Linked DNA regions of Aliamphritea ceti. The protein of the gene in region 1 interacts with the protein of each later gene in a pairwise test. Links are inferred from orthologs where the notes say so. Each region holds a gene or a part of one and is shown on either strand. Other genes may lie near its edges. The genes, in order: uvrB and uvrA.

Region 1 (7,340 bases):
TTCAGTGCCAGTTGCTGAATCCTGTGTGCTGGAGAAATATTAAGCGCTTTACGGCTTTGTGGGCCAAGAATGCCATCGACTTTGATACCGTGACGTTGCTGGAAGTGCTTCAGTGCTTGCTCCAGATGCTGATCAAAGTATTCAGCACTGTTGGCTTTAGTATCAGTATCAGCTGCGTTATCTGAAGTATTGTGCGGGGTTGTATATGGTGCGGTCAGATCGCCAAGCAGTAATAACTGGTGGCGCATGATTGCCAAATCAGGATGGTTATCTTCCAGGCGTAAAAGTTTGTTCGTTTTCCGCAATACAGGCCAGGGTAAGGTATTAAGCGTTTGGTAAAAACCAATGGCTTGCTGGAGTTCTTTAAAGCTGTAAGGCTCTGTATCCAGAGGAGTTATAGCAGGGCGGCTGGATGCATTAACGGAAGCTGTGATGCTGGTCAGAAACAGAAAGAGAATTGCGGATAAGGTATGGCTAAACAGGTCGGAGTGGTCAGTCTTTGGGGGACAGGCAGTTCTGTAAAAGAAAGCTCGGTAAAAGAAAGTACGGTAAAAGAAAGCTCGGCAATACATGACATACTCCTCCCAATGGGGCGAAGCCGGTCAACGACTGTCCGTTATCACGCATGGCGAATAATACGTGCAAAAATGTTGCTGTCAGTGGTCAGTCTTTCCGGTGGCTCCCACAGGTTTACTGCGTATTTACTTCATAGTGGCGAGCAGCTGAGATGTTCCCGGGTCCTGCTGCGGTCTTGCTATGTAGCGGCTAATCACGCTTTCGAAAATGAAAGTTAGTACAGATAAGTACAGTCCGGCTATGGGCTTTCTTCAAGTTATTTCTTGACCGAATGTAAAATGAAACGATTGTTTCTCAAATTTCAGGTAATAAAAAACCGGGCAATTGCCCGGTTTTTTATAGCTGTAAAACTAAGCTTTAGCCTTAGCCTTGCAGTGCTTTCTTGATACGGCCCAGTGCGTCTTCCAGTACTTCCATTGAAGTTGCAAAAGACAAACGCATGTTACCTGGTGCGCCGAATGCAGAACCTGGTACCAGTGCAACACCTGCTTCCATCAGCATGAATTCAGCCAGCGCGATATCGTCTTCGAAACGAGCGTCGTTTTCGATGATTGCATGGAAGCTAGGGAATGCGTAGAAAGTTCCGTCAACGTCCAGGCAGTCAACACCTTCGATTTCGTTCAGTGTGCTTACTACGTAATTGCGACGTTCCTGGAATGCTGTCAGCATTTCGTTAACGCAATCCAGTGAGCCTTCCAGAGCAGCTTCAGCGGCAACCTGAGAGATGGATGTCGGGTTAGACGTGCTCTGTGACTGAATCTTTTTCATTGCGCCGATCAGCTTTGCCGGGCCAGCCGCGTAACCAATACGCCAGCCAGTCATAGAGTAAGCTTTAGATACGCCGTTCAGTACGATGGTACGGTCATACAGTTCAGGGCAAGCATTCAGAATGTTAACGAATGGCTTATCGTCGAACATAATGTGCTCGTACATGTCATCGCTGGCAACCATTACCTGTGGGTGCTTTTTCAGTACTTCGCCAAGCGCTTTCAGCTCGTCCAGTTCATAGGCAACGCCAGTTGGGTTAGACGGGCTGTTCAGAACCAGCAGTTTGGTACGTTCAGTGATTGCTGCTTCCAGCTGTTCAGGCGTCAGCTTGAAACGTGCAGACTGTTCAGTCGTCACGATAACTGGCTTACCTTCACCCATCAGAACCATATCCGGGTAAGACACCCAGTAAGGCGCAGGGATAATAACTTCATCACCTTTGTTCAGCAGAGCCATAGAAAGGTTGAAGAAGCTCTGCTTACCGCCGCATGAAACCAGAATCTGGTTTGCTTCGTAGTCGAAGCCATTATCACGTTTAAACTTTTTAATAATCGCGGTTTTCAGGGCCGGAGTACCGTCAACAGCGGTGTATTTCGTGAAGCCGTTGTTCAGTGCGGTAATTGCTGCGGTTTTAATGTGTTCCGGGGTGTCGAAGTCAGGTTCGCCGGCACCTAGGCCGATAATGTTCTGACCCGCGGCACGCAGTTCGGCAGCACGGTTAGTTACTGCCAGTGTCGGGGAAGGTTTGATACTGTTTACGCGGTCGGAAAGTTGCATATCCAAGCCCATATCCTCTGAAAATGTGGATTTATTCCACGGTCGATTAACCGCACAATCATACCGGAAAGCGACATGTGGAATCATCCCCCTGAAAGGTAAAAAAACGACATATTTCTGAAATATGGCAGTGTTTTTTAAAATCAGGGGACACATTCGTTTGTCCCGCTTTCTGCCAGCCGGGTATAATGCCGGATTGTCTCAATCTTCTGTGGTACAAGCGAAATTACATTATGAAGCAACGCTTTCAGGTAAAGTCGAATTTTCAGCCTGCCGGTGATCAGCCGGCAGCGATCGAAGGTCTGGTAACAGGCATCAATGCAGGACTGACCTCACAGACTTTACTTGGGGTAACAGGCTCAGGTAAAACTTTCACTATTGCGAATGTTATTGCTGAGTTACAGCGGCCAACAATCGTGATGGCGCATAATAAAACACTGGCGGCTCAGTTATATGGTGAGTTCAGAGAGTTCTTTCCGAACAACTCAGTTGAGTATTTCGTTTCCTACTATGATTACTATCAGCCAGAAGCCTATGTACCTTCTTCAGATACTTTCATTGAGAAAGATGCCTCAATAAACGATCACATTGAACAGATGCGACTTTCAGCGACTAAAGCTTTGCTGGAGCGAGAAGATGCGATCATTGTTGCGACCGTTTCAGCGATTTATGGTCTGGGTGATCCTAAGTCTTATCTGGGTATGATGCTGCACCTTGACCGTGGTGATGAAGTTGATCAGCGCTTTATTTTGCGCCGCTTAGCCGAGCTGCAGTACACCCGTAATGATATCGAATTACACCGGGGCACTTACCGGGTACGTGGCGATGTGATTGATGTGTTTCCGGCTGAATCTGAAAAAGAAGCGGTACGTATCGAGCTGTTTGATGATGAAGTAGAAAATATCAGTTACTTTGACCCATTGACCGGTGAAGTGCTGCGTAAAGTCCCCCGTGCCACGATTTATCCTAAGTCTCACTATGTAACTCCACGGGAAATTCTGGTCGGCGCGGTTGATAAAATCAAAGTTGAATTACAGGACCGGCTTAAACAGTTACGTGATAACGATAAACTGGTAGAAGCACAGCGTCTGGAACAGCGCACCCTCTATGATATGGAAATGATCATGGAGCTGGGTTACTGCTCGGGGATCGAAAACTATTCACGTTATCTGTCAGGTCGAGACCCTGGTGCGGCGCCACCAACACTGTTTGATTATTTGCCAGACAACGCATTATTGGTAATGGATGAGTCACATGTAACTGTGCCGCAGCTAGGTGCAATGTATAAAGGTGACCGTTCGCGGAAAGAAACGTTAGTGGAATACGGTTTCCGTTTGCCTTCGGCACTGGATAACCGGCCGATGCGTTTTGATGAGTGGGAGTCTATCTCGCCTCAGGTGATTTTTGTGTCTGCGACGCCGAGTAAGTATGAAGCAGCGAATGCGGGTCAGGTAGTTGAGCAAGTTGTGCGACCAACGGGGCTGCTTGACCCTGTGGTAGAAGTCCGGCCTGCACAAACACAGGTTGATAATCTGTTAGGTGAGATTAATAAAGTCGCAGCGAATGGCGAACGAGTTATTGTCACTGTTTTGACTAAGCGTATGGCTGAAGATCTAACCGATTATTTAGACGAACATGGTGTAAGAGTTCGTTACCTGCACTCAGACATTGATACCGTTGAACGGGTAGAAATTATTCGTGATTTACGTATCGGTGAGTTTGATGTGTTGGTGGGGATTAACCTGCTGCGGGAAGGTATCGACATGCCTGAAGTTGGTTTAGTGGCAATTCTTGATGCGGACAAAGAAGGCTTCCTGCGTTCTGAAACATCAATGATTCAGACCATTGGCCGTGCGGCGCGAAATATCAATGGCCGGGCAATTCTTTATGCCGACCGTGTAACCGGGTCTATGCAACGGGCGATGGATGAAACAGAGCGTCGTCGTGAAAAGCAGATCGAGCACAATAAGAAGAACGGTATTGTTCCGAAAGGCATTACGAAGTCAGTTGCCGATATTATGGAAGGTGCCGCGTATATTCCTGGCCGTAAGAAGAGTAACAAAGCTTCTAAGAAAGTGGCTGAAGCTACCGCTGAATATACCCTGGATGCATCTAAGTTGAGCGGTGCAGAGTTGGCTAAAGCACTTAGCAAGCTTGAAGATCAGATGTATGAGGCGGCGAAAAATCTGGAGTTTGAGACCGCGGCGCATTTCCGCGACCAACTGGAAAAACTCAAACACAGTGGTTTGTAGATTTTGAATCAGTAAAAAGCCTGGCAGTTGCCGGGTTTTTTTATGTCTGAAATTTGAAGATAAGCATCATACCGGTGTGATTGAGTCCGTTTTGTCACAAATGTCCGATTTGTCTGATAAGTCGCAATTGTCTGAAAATGTTCTATGATAGGAGGCAGCAAGGAGAAACTATGCAGACATTGACCAGTGGTGTAATTGCCAGCTTATGTAACGTGAATCCCCGTACAGTGTTGCGCTGGATTAACAGCGGTAAGCTGAAAGCCTTCCGTTTACCTGGCGGTAACCACCGTATACTTGAAGCCGATTTTATAAATTTTCTGCAGGAAAATAGCTTGCCAATTCCTGCAGAGCTTAACCGAACGGATACTGATACGGCTCAGTCAGCAGATGTTAAAACTGCTGAAAGCCCAGCGAGGCCGAAAGTTCTGATTGTCGATGATGAGAAAGAAGTTCGTCGGGCAATCAGTCGTGTGCTTCGGCCACTGCAGTGGGAGCTGCATGAAGCTGCTGATGGTTTTCAGGCAGGTAGTCTGTTGCTGCAGGAAAAGCCGGATATCGTGCTGCTTGATCTGAGCATGCCAGGTCTGGATGGCTATGAAGTTATTCGATATATCCGGGGTAACCGACAGATTCGTCACTGCCGGATCTTGGTGATATCTGCACTGGCGCCGGCCAAACTGAAACAAGCGCTGGATACAGGAGCTGATGAGGTACTGGCGAAGCCTTTTGATAACCTACAGCTGCGTGAGCGGGTACAAGGCTTATTAAAAGAAAGTTTGTTAAAGGAAAGCTCGTTAAAAGAAAGACCGTTGGCGAAAGGCTCAGTCGCCAAGTCCTCTGAAACAGATAACCCGGATATAAAGAATCGCGAGACTACATCTTGAATTAAGCAGGCTGCTTAGTATGGAGTAATCGATATGCTGATACGTTTAATCATTTTTTTGATGCTGTGCTGTATGGCTTTACCACTGATTGCACAGACAGATGCTGAGACTGAACAATCGTCAGAAGCCGGGGCCGGGGCGCAACAAAAACTGATGCGTTTGTATATTGATGCAGATAACAGTATTTCCAGAAATGCGACTCAGTCGATTTACAGGGGTATTTATACCGCACTGCAAGAGCATGATTTTCAGCTGCAAGGCTATCAGTTTGAAATAGTTATTCGAGATCACCGGGGTAACTCATCCCGTAGTAAGGTTAACCTGAAATCCTTCTTAGAGGATGATCAGGGGTTACTGGTATTTGGTGGATTGCATTCACCGCCTCTGTTGGCCAACAAAGCATTTATTAATCAGCAAAAGATTCTTTTGCTTGATCCCTGGGCGGCAGCGGCGCCCATCACCCGCAGTAACGGCGTTGATAACTGGATTTACCGGTTGTCCGTAGATGACAGCAAAGCCGGGGAGTTCATAACCGCTCACGCGGTTGATGAAGAAGGTTTTAGGCAGCCGTATTTGCTATTGGAAAATACTGGCTGGGGACGTTCAAATGAAAAAAACATGCTCAAGGCGTTGGCTGACAGAGGTATAGAAGTAGCAGGCATTGGTTGGTTTAACTGGTCATTGGGTAAGTACAACGCCAAAACAATGTTGAGACAAGCCAGGCAATCCGGTGCTGATGTGATTTTTCTGGTGGCGAATGCCCCTGAAGGTAAGGTTCTGTTACAGGCAATGGCGGAGGATCCTTCACTGAGTTTACCCGTACGTAGCCATTGGGGCATCACCGGCGGTGATTTTGCCATCGATGTTTCCGCTGAAGCGCGAGCGCTTGCTGATCTGAAGTTTATCCAGACCCGTTTTTCATTTTTTGAATTGCCACGGGCGCCATTAGCTGAGCAGGTCTTGCAGCAGGCACGAATAAACTTTGATGGTTTAGTCAGCCCCAGAGATATAAAAGCTCCAGCCGGTTTTATACATGCTTATGATCTTACCCGGGTATTAATTGCGGCTATTCAGCAGGCAGGATTGAGCGGTGACGTAGTCACCGACCGTGCCAATATTCGTGATGCGTTAAATAACTTACAAGTATCCGTAAAAGGCCTGATAAAGACCTATAAACAGCCTTTTACAGCTTATCTTCCACAACGGCCGGATGCCCATGAAGCCCTCGGGCTGAGTGATTTGCGCATGGCGTACTTCAATCAGCAGGGCAATATCATTCTGGAGTCTGAATGAATATGTCGGTAGAGCAAAGATCAGAACGAAAGTCTGGTAAAACTCTCAGATCAAATAAGCCGCGTAAACCCAGTATTGCCCGGGGCGTCGCACGTTTGACGGCGTTAAGTATTGCGGTGATGGGCATATTGGTGGTGTTGCTTGTCGGGTTACGGGTTAATGGCGTGATGCAGCAGCTGAGAGAAGATCATTTACAGCATGAAAGCCAGATACTGGTGGCAGAGTTTGATCGTTTTCTGGCTAACCAGCTGGTGGTATTGCGTGATCATGCTGCATTTCCTGTGATGCGTCAGGGGGTGTTACAGCCAGAGTCAATGCAGGGGTATGTTAGTGATTTTATGCAAAATCTGTCTGTACTTGGTCGTCAGTACAAAGAGACACTGGTGGACTTTCAAGGTCGAACCGTTTTTTCTACTAAACCAGAATTAGAAGCTGATTACAGCCATAAGCCATGGATGCAAAAAGTCATCAGTGGTGAAGTTGCAGAGTTAGTCATGTTGCATCCCATTGGTGATGAATATTACTGGTGCATTGTTATTCCTGTGGAATACCAGGGGTTTGTGGAAGGGGCGTTAGTTACAGAGGTTCCACTGAGTGCTATGAGCAATGCTTATCAGCTGAATGAGCGCATCAGTGATATGCATATTCGTTTGATGCAGGGTAGTAAAGAAATCGCGCATTACGGGCAGCCGCAAGCAGATTCAGCCGTGTACGTGGCTGACTGGCCAGCCCAGAATTTGCAGTTTGAGTTTCAGGTTGATGACACTTTATTGCGCCAGCAGCGCTGGGA
Region 2 (7,750 bases), 2.5 Mb from region 1 along the record:
CTTTGAAATCATCGCCAGTATTTCATCACTGGAACAATACGACTCAGCGCGATCATGCTCAGTAATCGCTCCCAGCGGCATTTCTTCAATAAAGGTAATATCGATTTCACGGTCACGGGCAAACTCAACCAAATCGACAACCTCGTCATCGTTACGGCCTTTAAGCACTACTGCATTCAGTTTAATACCCTTGAAACCAGCCTCACAGGCAGCATCAATACCTGCCAGCACCTGATGCAGACGATCACTGCGTGTTAAGCGCTGAAATTTATCACGCTGCAAACTATCCAGACTGATATTCAGACGATCCACACCAAACCGCTGCAGATCTTTCGCCATTTTAGTCAACTGCGAACCATTAGTAGTAATCAGCAACTCAGCTGGCAGCTGCCCCATCTTCTCGATAAGCCCCAGCACACCTTTACGAACCAACGGCTCACCACCGGTCAGGCGTAACTTGTTTACACCAAGATCCGTAAAACTTTTCGCCAGATTATAAATTTCTTCCAGCGACAACACCTGTTCACGGGGCAAAAACTCCATCTCTTCAGCCATACAGTACACGCAGCGAAAATCGCACCTGTCCGTAACAGACAAGCGTACATATTCGACCCGACGACCGAACTTATCGACTAAAACTGGCTGAGAAGATGTAGATTGTGTCATAACTAAAATCCGCCACACTGGCTTCTGGTGAGTAAATCAGTGAGAATGAGCCGCCTTCATCAAAGAAGCGGAGCACTGCTCACAAACCCGATTATACCTATATATAGCGACAATGTTTATGTAACAGCGCCATATATAGAAACGATTATATTAAGAGCCAAACAGACCTATGTACATGCTATTAAAACACCTGCACATGACCTGTGCCATGTTAACCCTATTATCATTCGCTATCCGCGGCTTCTGGATGCTGACCGATAACAACCTCCTGCAACGCCGCTGGGTAAAAATTGCACCGCATATTATTGATACTCTGCTCCTGGTAACAGCGGTTGGCCTGACCATCACAATAAGCCAGTATCCGTTTGTCGACGCATGGTTAACAGCTAAGCTGGGAGGGCTTATTGCTTACATCGTACTGGGAACGATGGCACTGAAACGCGGTAAGACTAAAGCGATTCGTACCATGGCACTGATTCTGGCCTTAGCTTGCTGGGGCTACATCTTTGCTGTCGCACGTAGCCACATGCCATTTCCCTGGTAAGCTATTTTTCTGACAAACTAGGTTAGCAGCACCGACCGGTGCTGCTGATAAACCCTACGATTGAGCGTCCTGCTCGGCCACTGGCTGATACAACGTTTTCACAACATTAATCAGCTCATGTCGCCATGGAATCTGGCGAATACCAAAAGCATTCAACAACTTCTTACAGACTAGTACTGAAGACGCCGGACGCTCGGTATCTGTTCCGTAATCTTTCGAAGGTACGGCACGAATTTCTTCTGCTCGAAAATCTTCAAACTGACCTGCTGCCGCCAAAACCGCTTCACTGAAACCATAGCGTGAAGTGACTTCTGCACCGCAATAATGATAGGTACCCCAAACATCTGCACCATTATGCACTTGCTTAAGCATTGCAATAATAACCCGGGCAATGTCTGCCGCAGATGTTGGACATCCGCGCCTGTCATCCGCTGCAGAAATTACAGACTGTTCGCGGGCCTGACGCAAAGCACGCTGCATGTAGTTATCACCAACCGGACTAAAAACCCAGCTTACCCTTAGAATAAGGTGACGTTCCAACGTCTGGCGCAAAGCTTCTTCACCACGCCATTTACTATCGCCATAGACACCCAGAGGTTTAGCTTCATCAGCCTCTGCATAACCACTGGCATAATGTCCGTCAAACACATAATCCGATGATAAGTGCAGTACCGCGATGTCACGTTTAGCGCAAGCAACTGCCAATGTTTCAACAGCCTTTGTGTTACGCCGATAGCACTCATCAGGATCACGCTCAGCCTGATCAACATCATTGTAACCGGAAGTATTGATCACATAGTCTGGTTGAACTTCATCAAGCCGCTGCTCTAGCATCTGACGATTATTTATATCCAGTTCCGCATCGGTAAAAGGTACCGGAATATAAAAAGCATCAGTTTGCGCAGCCAGATTCAGGAAATACCCGATCTGACTGTCAGCACCAATAATAAGCAATTTAGCTGGCTGGGAAATAAACGCCTTCAGCATGACTACAGATTACCTCACTCACTACACAGAACAATGGATCAGAATGGGATATCGTCGTCGAAATCATCCATACCCGGCGCAGGCTGTGGAGCTGGTGCTTGCTGCTGAGGCGGCTTCTGGTACTGCTGCTGAGGAGCCTGTTGTTGCTGAGGCGCCTGCTGCTGATATTGTTGTGGAGCTTGTTGCTGTTGTTGCTGTGGCGCCTGCTGATATTGCTGCTGAGGTGCCTGCTGCTGTGGTGCTTGCTGCTGGAAACCACCGCCCTGTGACTGCTGGTACCCGCCGTTATTATCACCGCCGCGACCATCCAGCATTTGCATTTCGCTGGCAACGATCTCAGTTGTGTAACGATCCTGTCCGTCCTGCCCCTGCCACTTCCGGGTACGCAACGAACCTTCCAAATACACCTTAGAACCTTTGCGCAGGTATTCACCGGCGATTTCAGCCAACCGGTTAAAAAACACTACACGGTGCCATTCCGTACGTTCCTGCTGCTGACCAGTTTGCTTGTCTTTCCAGCTTTCTGAAGTCGCTACAGTGATATTAGTTACGGCATTGCCGCTGGGCATATATTTAGTATCCGGATCGTTACCCAGGTTACCAATCAGAATGACTTTGTTAATACCGCGTGCCATTGAATTCTCCACTCCCCTCAGCGTCCTGCGGGGCTATATTGCATCTGTTGATCTTGGTTCGGCCTTAACTTTGGCCGATTCATTTTCCTGGCGCCAAGCATAGCATAATTAGACCTCTGAACATCTACCAAATAATGTTTCAGGACATCTCAGGATTTAGGATGCTTTTCAGGCACGTCTGCCACTATAATCATCTCTTTTTTGCGCACAAGTCGGACACACTGATGGAACAAATCCTGGTTCGCGGGGCCCGTACCCACAATCTTAAGAATGTCGATATCGAAATTCCCCGCGATAAGCTGGTTGTCATTACCGGACTTTCCGGGTCTGGCAAATCATCGCTGGCTTTTGACACCCTCTATGCTGAAGGTCAGCGGCGCTATGTCGAATCGCTGTCTACTTATGCCCGGCAATTCCTGTCCGTCATGGAAAAGCCCGATGTTGATCACATCGAAGGGCTGTCACCAGCGATTTCCATTGAACAGAAGTCTACGTCGCATAACCCCCGTTCAACGGTCGGTACCATCACCGAAATTTATGACTATTTGCGACTACTGTTTGCCCGTGCCGGTGAACCACGTTGTCCGGATCACGATTTACCCCTGGCAGCTCAGACCGTAAGTCAGATGGTCGATCAGGTGTTAGCACTGCCGGAAGGCAGCAAGCTTATGCTTCTGGCGCCTATCGTTCAGGGCCGTAAAGGTGAGCACTTACATACCATCAGCGAGCTGAAAACACAGGGTTTTGTCCGCGCTCGTATTAATGGCATTGTGATTGACATCGATAGCGCTCCTGAACTGGATAAAAACAAAAAGCACGACATTGAAGCAGTCGTTGACCGTTTCAAAGTACGCCCGGATATGCAGGCGCGTCTTGCTGAATCTTTCGAAACTGCATTAAATCTCACCGATGGAATTGCCACTGTCTGTTATATGGACGGTGACGGCGAAGACATGGTGTTCTCTGCACGTTTTGCCTGTCCAAAATGTGGACACAGCATTCAAGAACTTGAGCCCCGAATGTTCTCGTTCAACAACCCACATGGCGCATGCTCTGCCTGCGACGGTCTGGGTGTTAAGCAATTCTTCGATCCGAAAAAAGTTGTCAGTGATCCAAGCCTGACACTTTCCGAAGGCGCAATCCGTGGTTGGGACCGACGTGCTCTGTATTACTTCCAGCAACTTAAAGCTGTTGCGGCCCACTACGAATTTGATATCAACACCCCGTTTGGCGAGCTCAGTGCTAAACAGCAAAAAGTCATTTTACAGGGTAGCGGCAAAGACAATATCGCCTTCAAGTATCTGAATGACCGTGGTGATTCCATTAGCAAGTCACACCCATTTGAAGGGGTGCTTAACAACCTGGAACGCCGCTACCGGGAAACCGAATCAGAAATGGTCCGTGAAGACCTTTCCAAATACATCAATATGCAATCTTGTCCGTCCTGTGATGGCAGCCGCTTACGCCGTGATGCCCGTCACGTATTCATTGCCACCGAAACCCTCCCACAAATTGTTGAGATGGCCATTGGCGATTGTTATGACTATTTCGAAACGCTGAAAATGGACGGCAAACGGGGCGAAATTGCTGACAAAATTGTCAAAGAAATTCGCCTGCGACTGGCTTTCCTGGTAAATGTCGGCCTGGATTACCTGTCACTGGAACGCAGTGCTGAAACACTTTCCGGCGGTGAAGCTCAGCGTATCCGACTGGCAAGCCAGATTGGTGCCGGTTTAGTTGGCGTAATGTACATACTTGATGAACCTTCAATCGGATTACATCAGCGCGACAATGATCGTCTGCTAAAAACACTGATCCATCTGCGGGATTTAGGTAACACCGTTATCGTTGTTGAACACGATGAAGACGCCATTCGACTGGCAGATCACGTCATTGATGTAGGTCCCGGAGCCGGCGTACACGGTGGTGAGATTATCGCCCAGGGCACACCACAGCAAGTCATGGATAATAAAAACTCGATTACCGGTGACTATATTTCAGGTCGCCGTAAAATCGAGATTCCTAGCGATCGCAACTCTCCTGACGGCCGTTGGCTGAAGTTGTTGGGCGCAACAGGCAATAACCTTAACGAAGTGAATCTGGAAATTCCTCTGGGCTTGCTGACCTGTGTTACCGGCGTTTCCGGTTCCGGTAAATCTACCCTGATTAACGGCACCTTATATCCACTGGCCGCCACAGAACTAAATAAGGCAACAACGCTGGATGCAGCGCCGCATCATGAGATTGACGGCCTAAAGCAGATGGATAAGGTCATCGATATCGACCAAAGCCCGATTGGCCGCACACCTCGCTCTAACCCAGCCACTTACACCGGCATTTTCACACCTATTCGGGAATTATTTGCTGGCACGCAGGAAGCACGCGCCCGTGGTTACAAGCCGGGGCGCTTTAGCTTCAACGTCAAAGGTGGCCGCTGTGAAGCCTGTCAGGGTGATGGGGTTATCAAAGTAGAAATGCACTTCCTGCCAGATGTTTATGTACCTTGTGATGTCTGTAAAGGTAAGCGTTATAACCGCGAAACTCTGGAAGTAAAATATAAAGGCAAGAGCATTGATGAAGTGCTGCAGATGACGGTTGAAGACGGCCGCGAATTCTTCGACGCTATTCCTGCTCTGTCACGTCGTTTACAAACCCTGATCGACGTTGGTCTCAGCTATATCCGCCTCGGCCAGGCAGCGACTACGCTTTCTGGTGGTGAAGCACAACGGGTTAAGTTGGCTAAAGAGCTAAGTAAACGGGATACAGGCAAAACACTCTATATCCTTGATGAGCCGACCACAGGTCTGCACTTCTATGATATTCAGCAATTGCTCAATGTACTCTACCGGTTACGTGATCACGGCAACACTATCGTGGTTATCGAACACAATCTTGATGTTATAAAAACAGCAGACTGGATTGTTGATTTAGGCCCCGAGGGTGGCACCAAAGGCGGTCATATCATTGCTACAGGTACTCCGGAAGATGTAGCTAATACGGAACATTCCTATACAGGCCAGTTCCTCAAACCATTGCTGGAGCGCTAAGTTCAGCAGCATTAAGTTTAAGCAATATTATGTTTCTGTTTCGCCCTGGTCAGCCGGGGCGACAGAAACAGATATTCTTCTGCTTTTCGCGGCATCAGTCCCTCCAACAATAAATCGTCCTTAAGTGCATCATCCAGCGACGCTAAACCTCGTATAAGACTCTCACTGATGCATGCAGAATATACTCCCAACCCTGTAATCATCGGTAGACAAGGCGTCGGCTGACTATACCCAACTACTTTTAATGTTTTAGCAGCAGGTTCATAACGTTTCGCCAGTGTCCAGCTAACAGCATCTATACTGGCAACATCCGCCTCACCAGCTGCCAGCATCTGAATCGACTGTCTATGACTGCCAGAAATACATAACTGGCTCAGAGCGTTTCTGCTAAGGCTGTGTAACAAAGCTGAGTATCCAGACTGAGAATCCCTGGCATTAATAGCTGCTCTTAAACCTTGCCCCTCTTCAATAGCACCTTCCGATTGCTCAAAACAAATTGCATCTGAATCTATATCCGCACCCGTAACGATGACACTGTAATACTCACCGTCACTGCAATTTTCCAACCGATATACAGGACTGCCTAATAAGCAGGTATGTTTATAAAGGCCCTGTGCAAAAGGTAATCCGCACGTCTGCCCCACCAATAGTGACTCAGAAAGCCATTGCTGAACTTGATCACCATCTTCCAACAGGCACTCCGGAACAGTAATCTCTTCTGGTAAGTCTTCACGTAACACTGCTGCTAAGTGCTGCCATAAAGCCTCATGCTGGAATTTCAGTTCGGGCCAGTCATACATAGGTAAACGCGCGATCATCCAATTACCTCACTGGAATTATTTTGCGGCAAAACATCAGGTATAGCAGGCATATATGGGTGCGAGACCGGCTCTTTCGCTTGCAAAAAATATTCGTTAAATACCTGACGGTAATTGGAATAGCGATAATTTTGATTATCTGCCAGAAACTGCTCACGACATTCCCGGTATAGTGCTGGCAAGCGGTACCAGGCTACGCCCGGGTGCTGATGGTGCACCGCATGTAAATTATTATTCAGAAAAAGAAATGCCAGTAATCCCCGGTCTTCAACGACCACCGTACGCGCTGCCACTGAAAAATGCGCTCTATGCTCAAGAAAAGTGCGAATTTTCAGAACAGACAATCCTGCATAAGCACACAATATATAGAGCCAGAGACTCACCTGAGCAACTTCAGATAACCACCACAGCATCGGTACCAACCCTGACAAATGCATCAGATATGCCCGGATTACATTCCACTCTCCTGAAACCACTGACCGTACATCATTTTTATAAAACAACCATAAAGACACCGCAGGCCCTATCAGTATTCGCCCCAGCAAGCTGTTATTAAAATTGTATATATCCCTCAGAGCAGTCGGCATTGCCTGCCACTGTTGAGAATCAAAATAATGTGATTCAGGATCATCATACGGATCCGTTAAATTTTCATCCTGATGATGTATCAGATGCGTATCCCGAAACCGCTCATAAGGCAGAAAAACACCTACCGGTAAGAATACTAAAGCTTCATTCAGCCACCGCCAGTTAGTAGGATGATTATGCAATGCCTCGTGCTGCAACGACGACTGCAACGCAAGAATTAAAGGTAAGAACAGCCACAATAAAGCAATCCAATCGCTAAACGACACTACCAGCCACCAGCAGCTATAACAGCTGACAATCAGCAACAAAGTTGGCCATTCAATTCGAATTCCCCGTGTGGCGTGCATACATAACTCCTTAACTATCAATAAGAAGAGCATATGCCCAGACATTAACTGAGGCTATTTGTGAATTTGTAATTTATGCATAAGATATACATCACTAATAATATTTTGTTGTATAAAT

The links.
Region 2: the proteins of uvrB (region 1) and uvrA interact in binary tests that used the Escherichia coli proteins (3 or more experiments, as listed by UniProt). The link is inferred for Aliamphritea ceti from one-to-one orthologs.

What each region holds. Positions count from the first base shown.
Region 1 is NZ_AP025282.1:3,074,577-3,081,916, reverse strand. Bases 1,888-4,863 are described here. They hold uvrB (excinuclease ABC subunit UvrB), read left to right. Parts: upstream 1,888-2,354; coding sequence 2,355-4,373; downstream 4,374-4,863. Other genes in these bases: OCU49_RS14125 (response regulator), read left to right, coding at 4,544-4,863; OCU49_RS14135 (pyridoxal phosphate-dependent aminotransferase), read right to left, coding at 1,888-2,121. In the rest of the region: OCU49_RS14140 (L,D-transpeptidase family protein), read right to left, coding at 1-572; more of OCU49_RS14135, read right to left, coding at 940-1,887; more of OCU49_RS14125, read left to right, coding at 4,864-5,257; OCU49_RS14120 (ABC transporter substrate-binding protein), read left to right, coding at 5,291-6,550; OCU49_RS14115 (sensor histidine kinase), read left to right, coding at 6,547-7,340. UniProt on the Escherichia coli protein: The UvrABC repair system catalyzes the recognition and processing of DNA lesions. A damage recognition complex composed of 2 UvrA and 2 UvrB subunits scans DNA for abnormalities.
Region 2 is NZ_AP025282.1:536,977-544,726, reverse strand. Bases 2,694-6,079 are described here. They hold uvrA (excinuclease ABC subunit UvrA), read left to right. Parts: upstream 2,694-3,056; coding sequence 3,057-5,879; downstream 5,880-6,079. Other genes in these bases: OCU49_RS02350 (phosphate/phosphite/phosphonate ABC transporter substrate-binding protein), read right to left, coding at 5,897-6,079; ssb (single-stranded DNA-binding protein), read right to left, coding at 2,694-2,832. Outside these bases: GTP 3',8-cyclase MoaA, read right to left, coding at 1-666; OCU49_RS02370 (SirB2 family protein), read left to right, coding at 836-1,210; rfbD (dTDP-4-dehydrorhamnose reductase), read right to left, coding at 1,265-2,197; more of ssb, read right to left, coding at 2,236-2,693; more of OCU49_RS02350, read right to left, coding at 6,080-6,697; OCU49_RS02345 (fatty acid desaturase), read right to left, coding at 6,694-7,632. UniProt on the Escherichia coli protein: The UvrABC repair system catalyzes the recognition and processing of DNA lesions. UvrA is an ATPase and a DNA-binding protein. A damage recognition complex composed of 2 UvrA and 2 UvrB subunits scans DNA for abnormalities.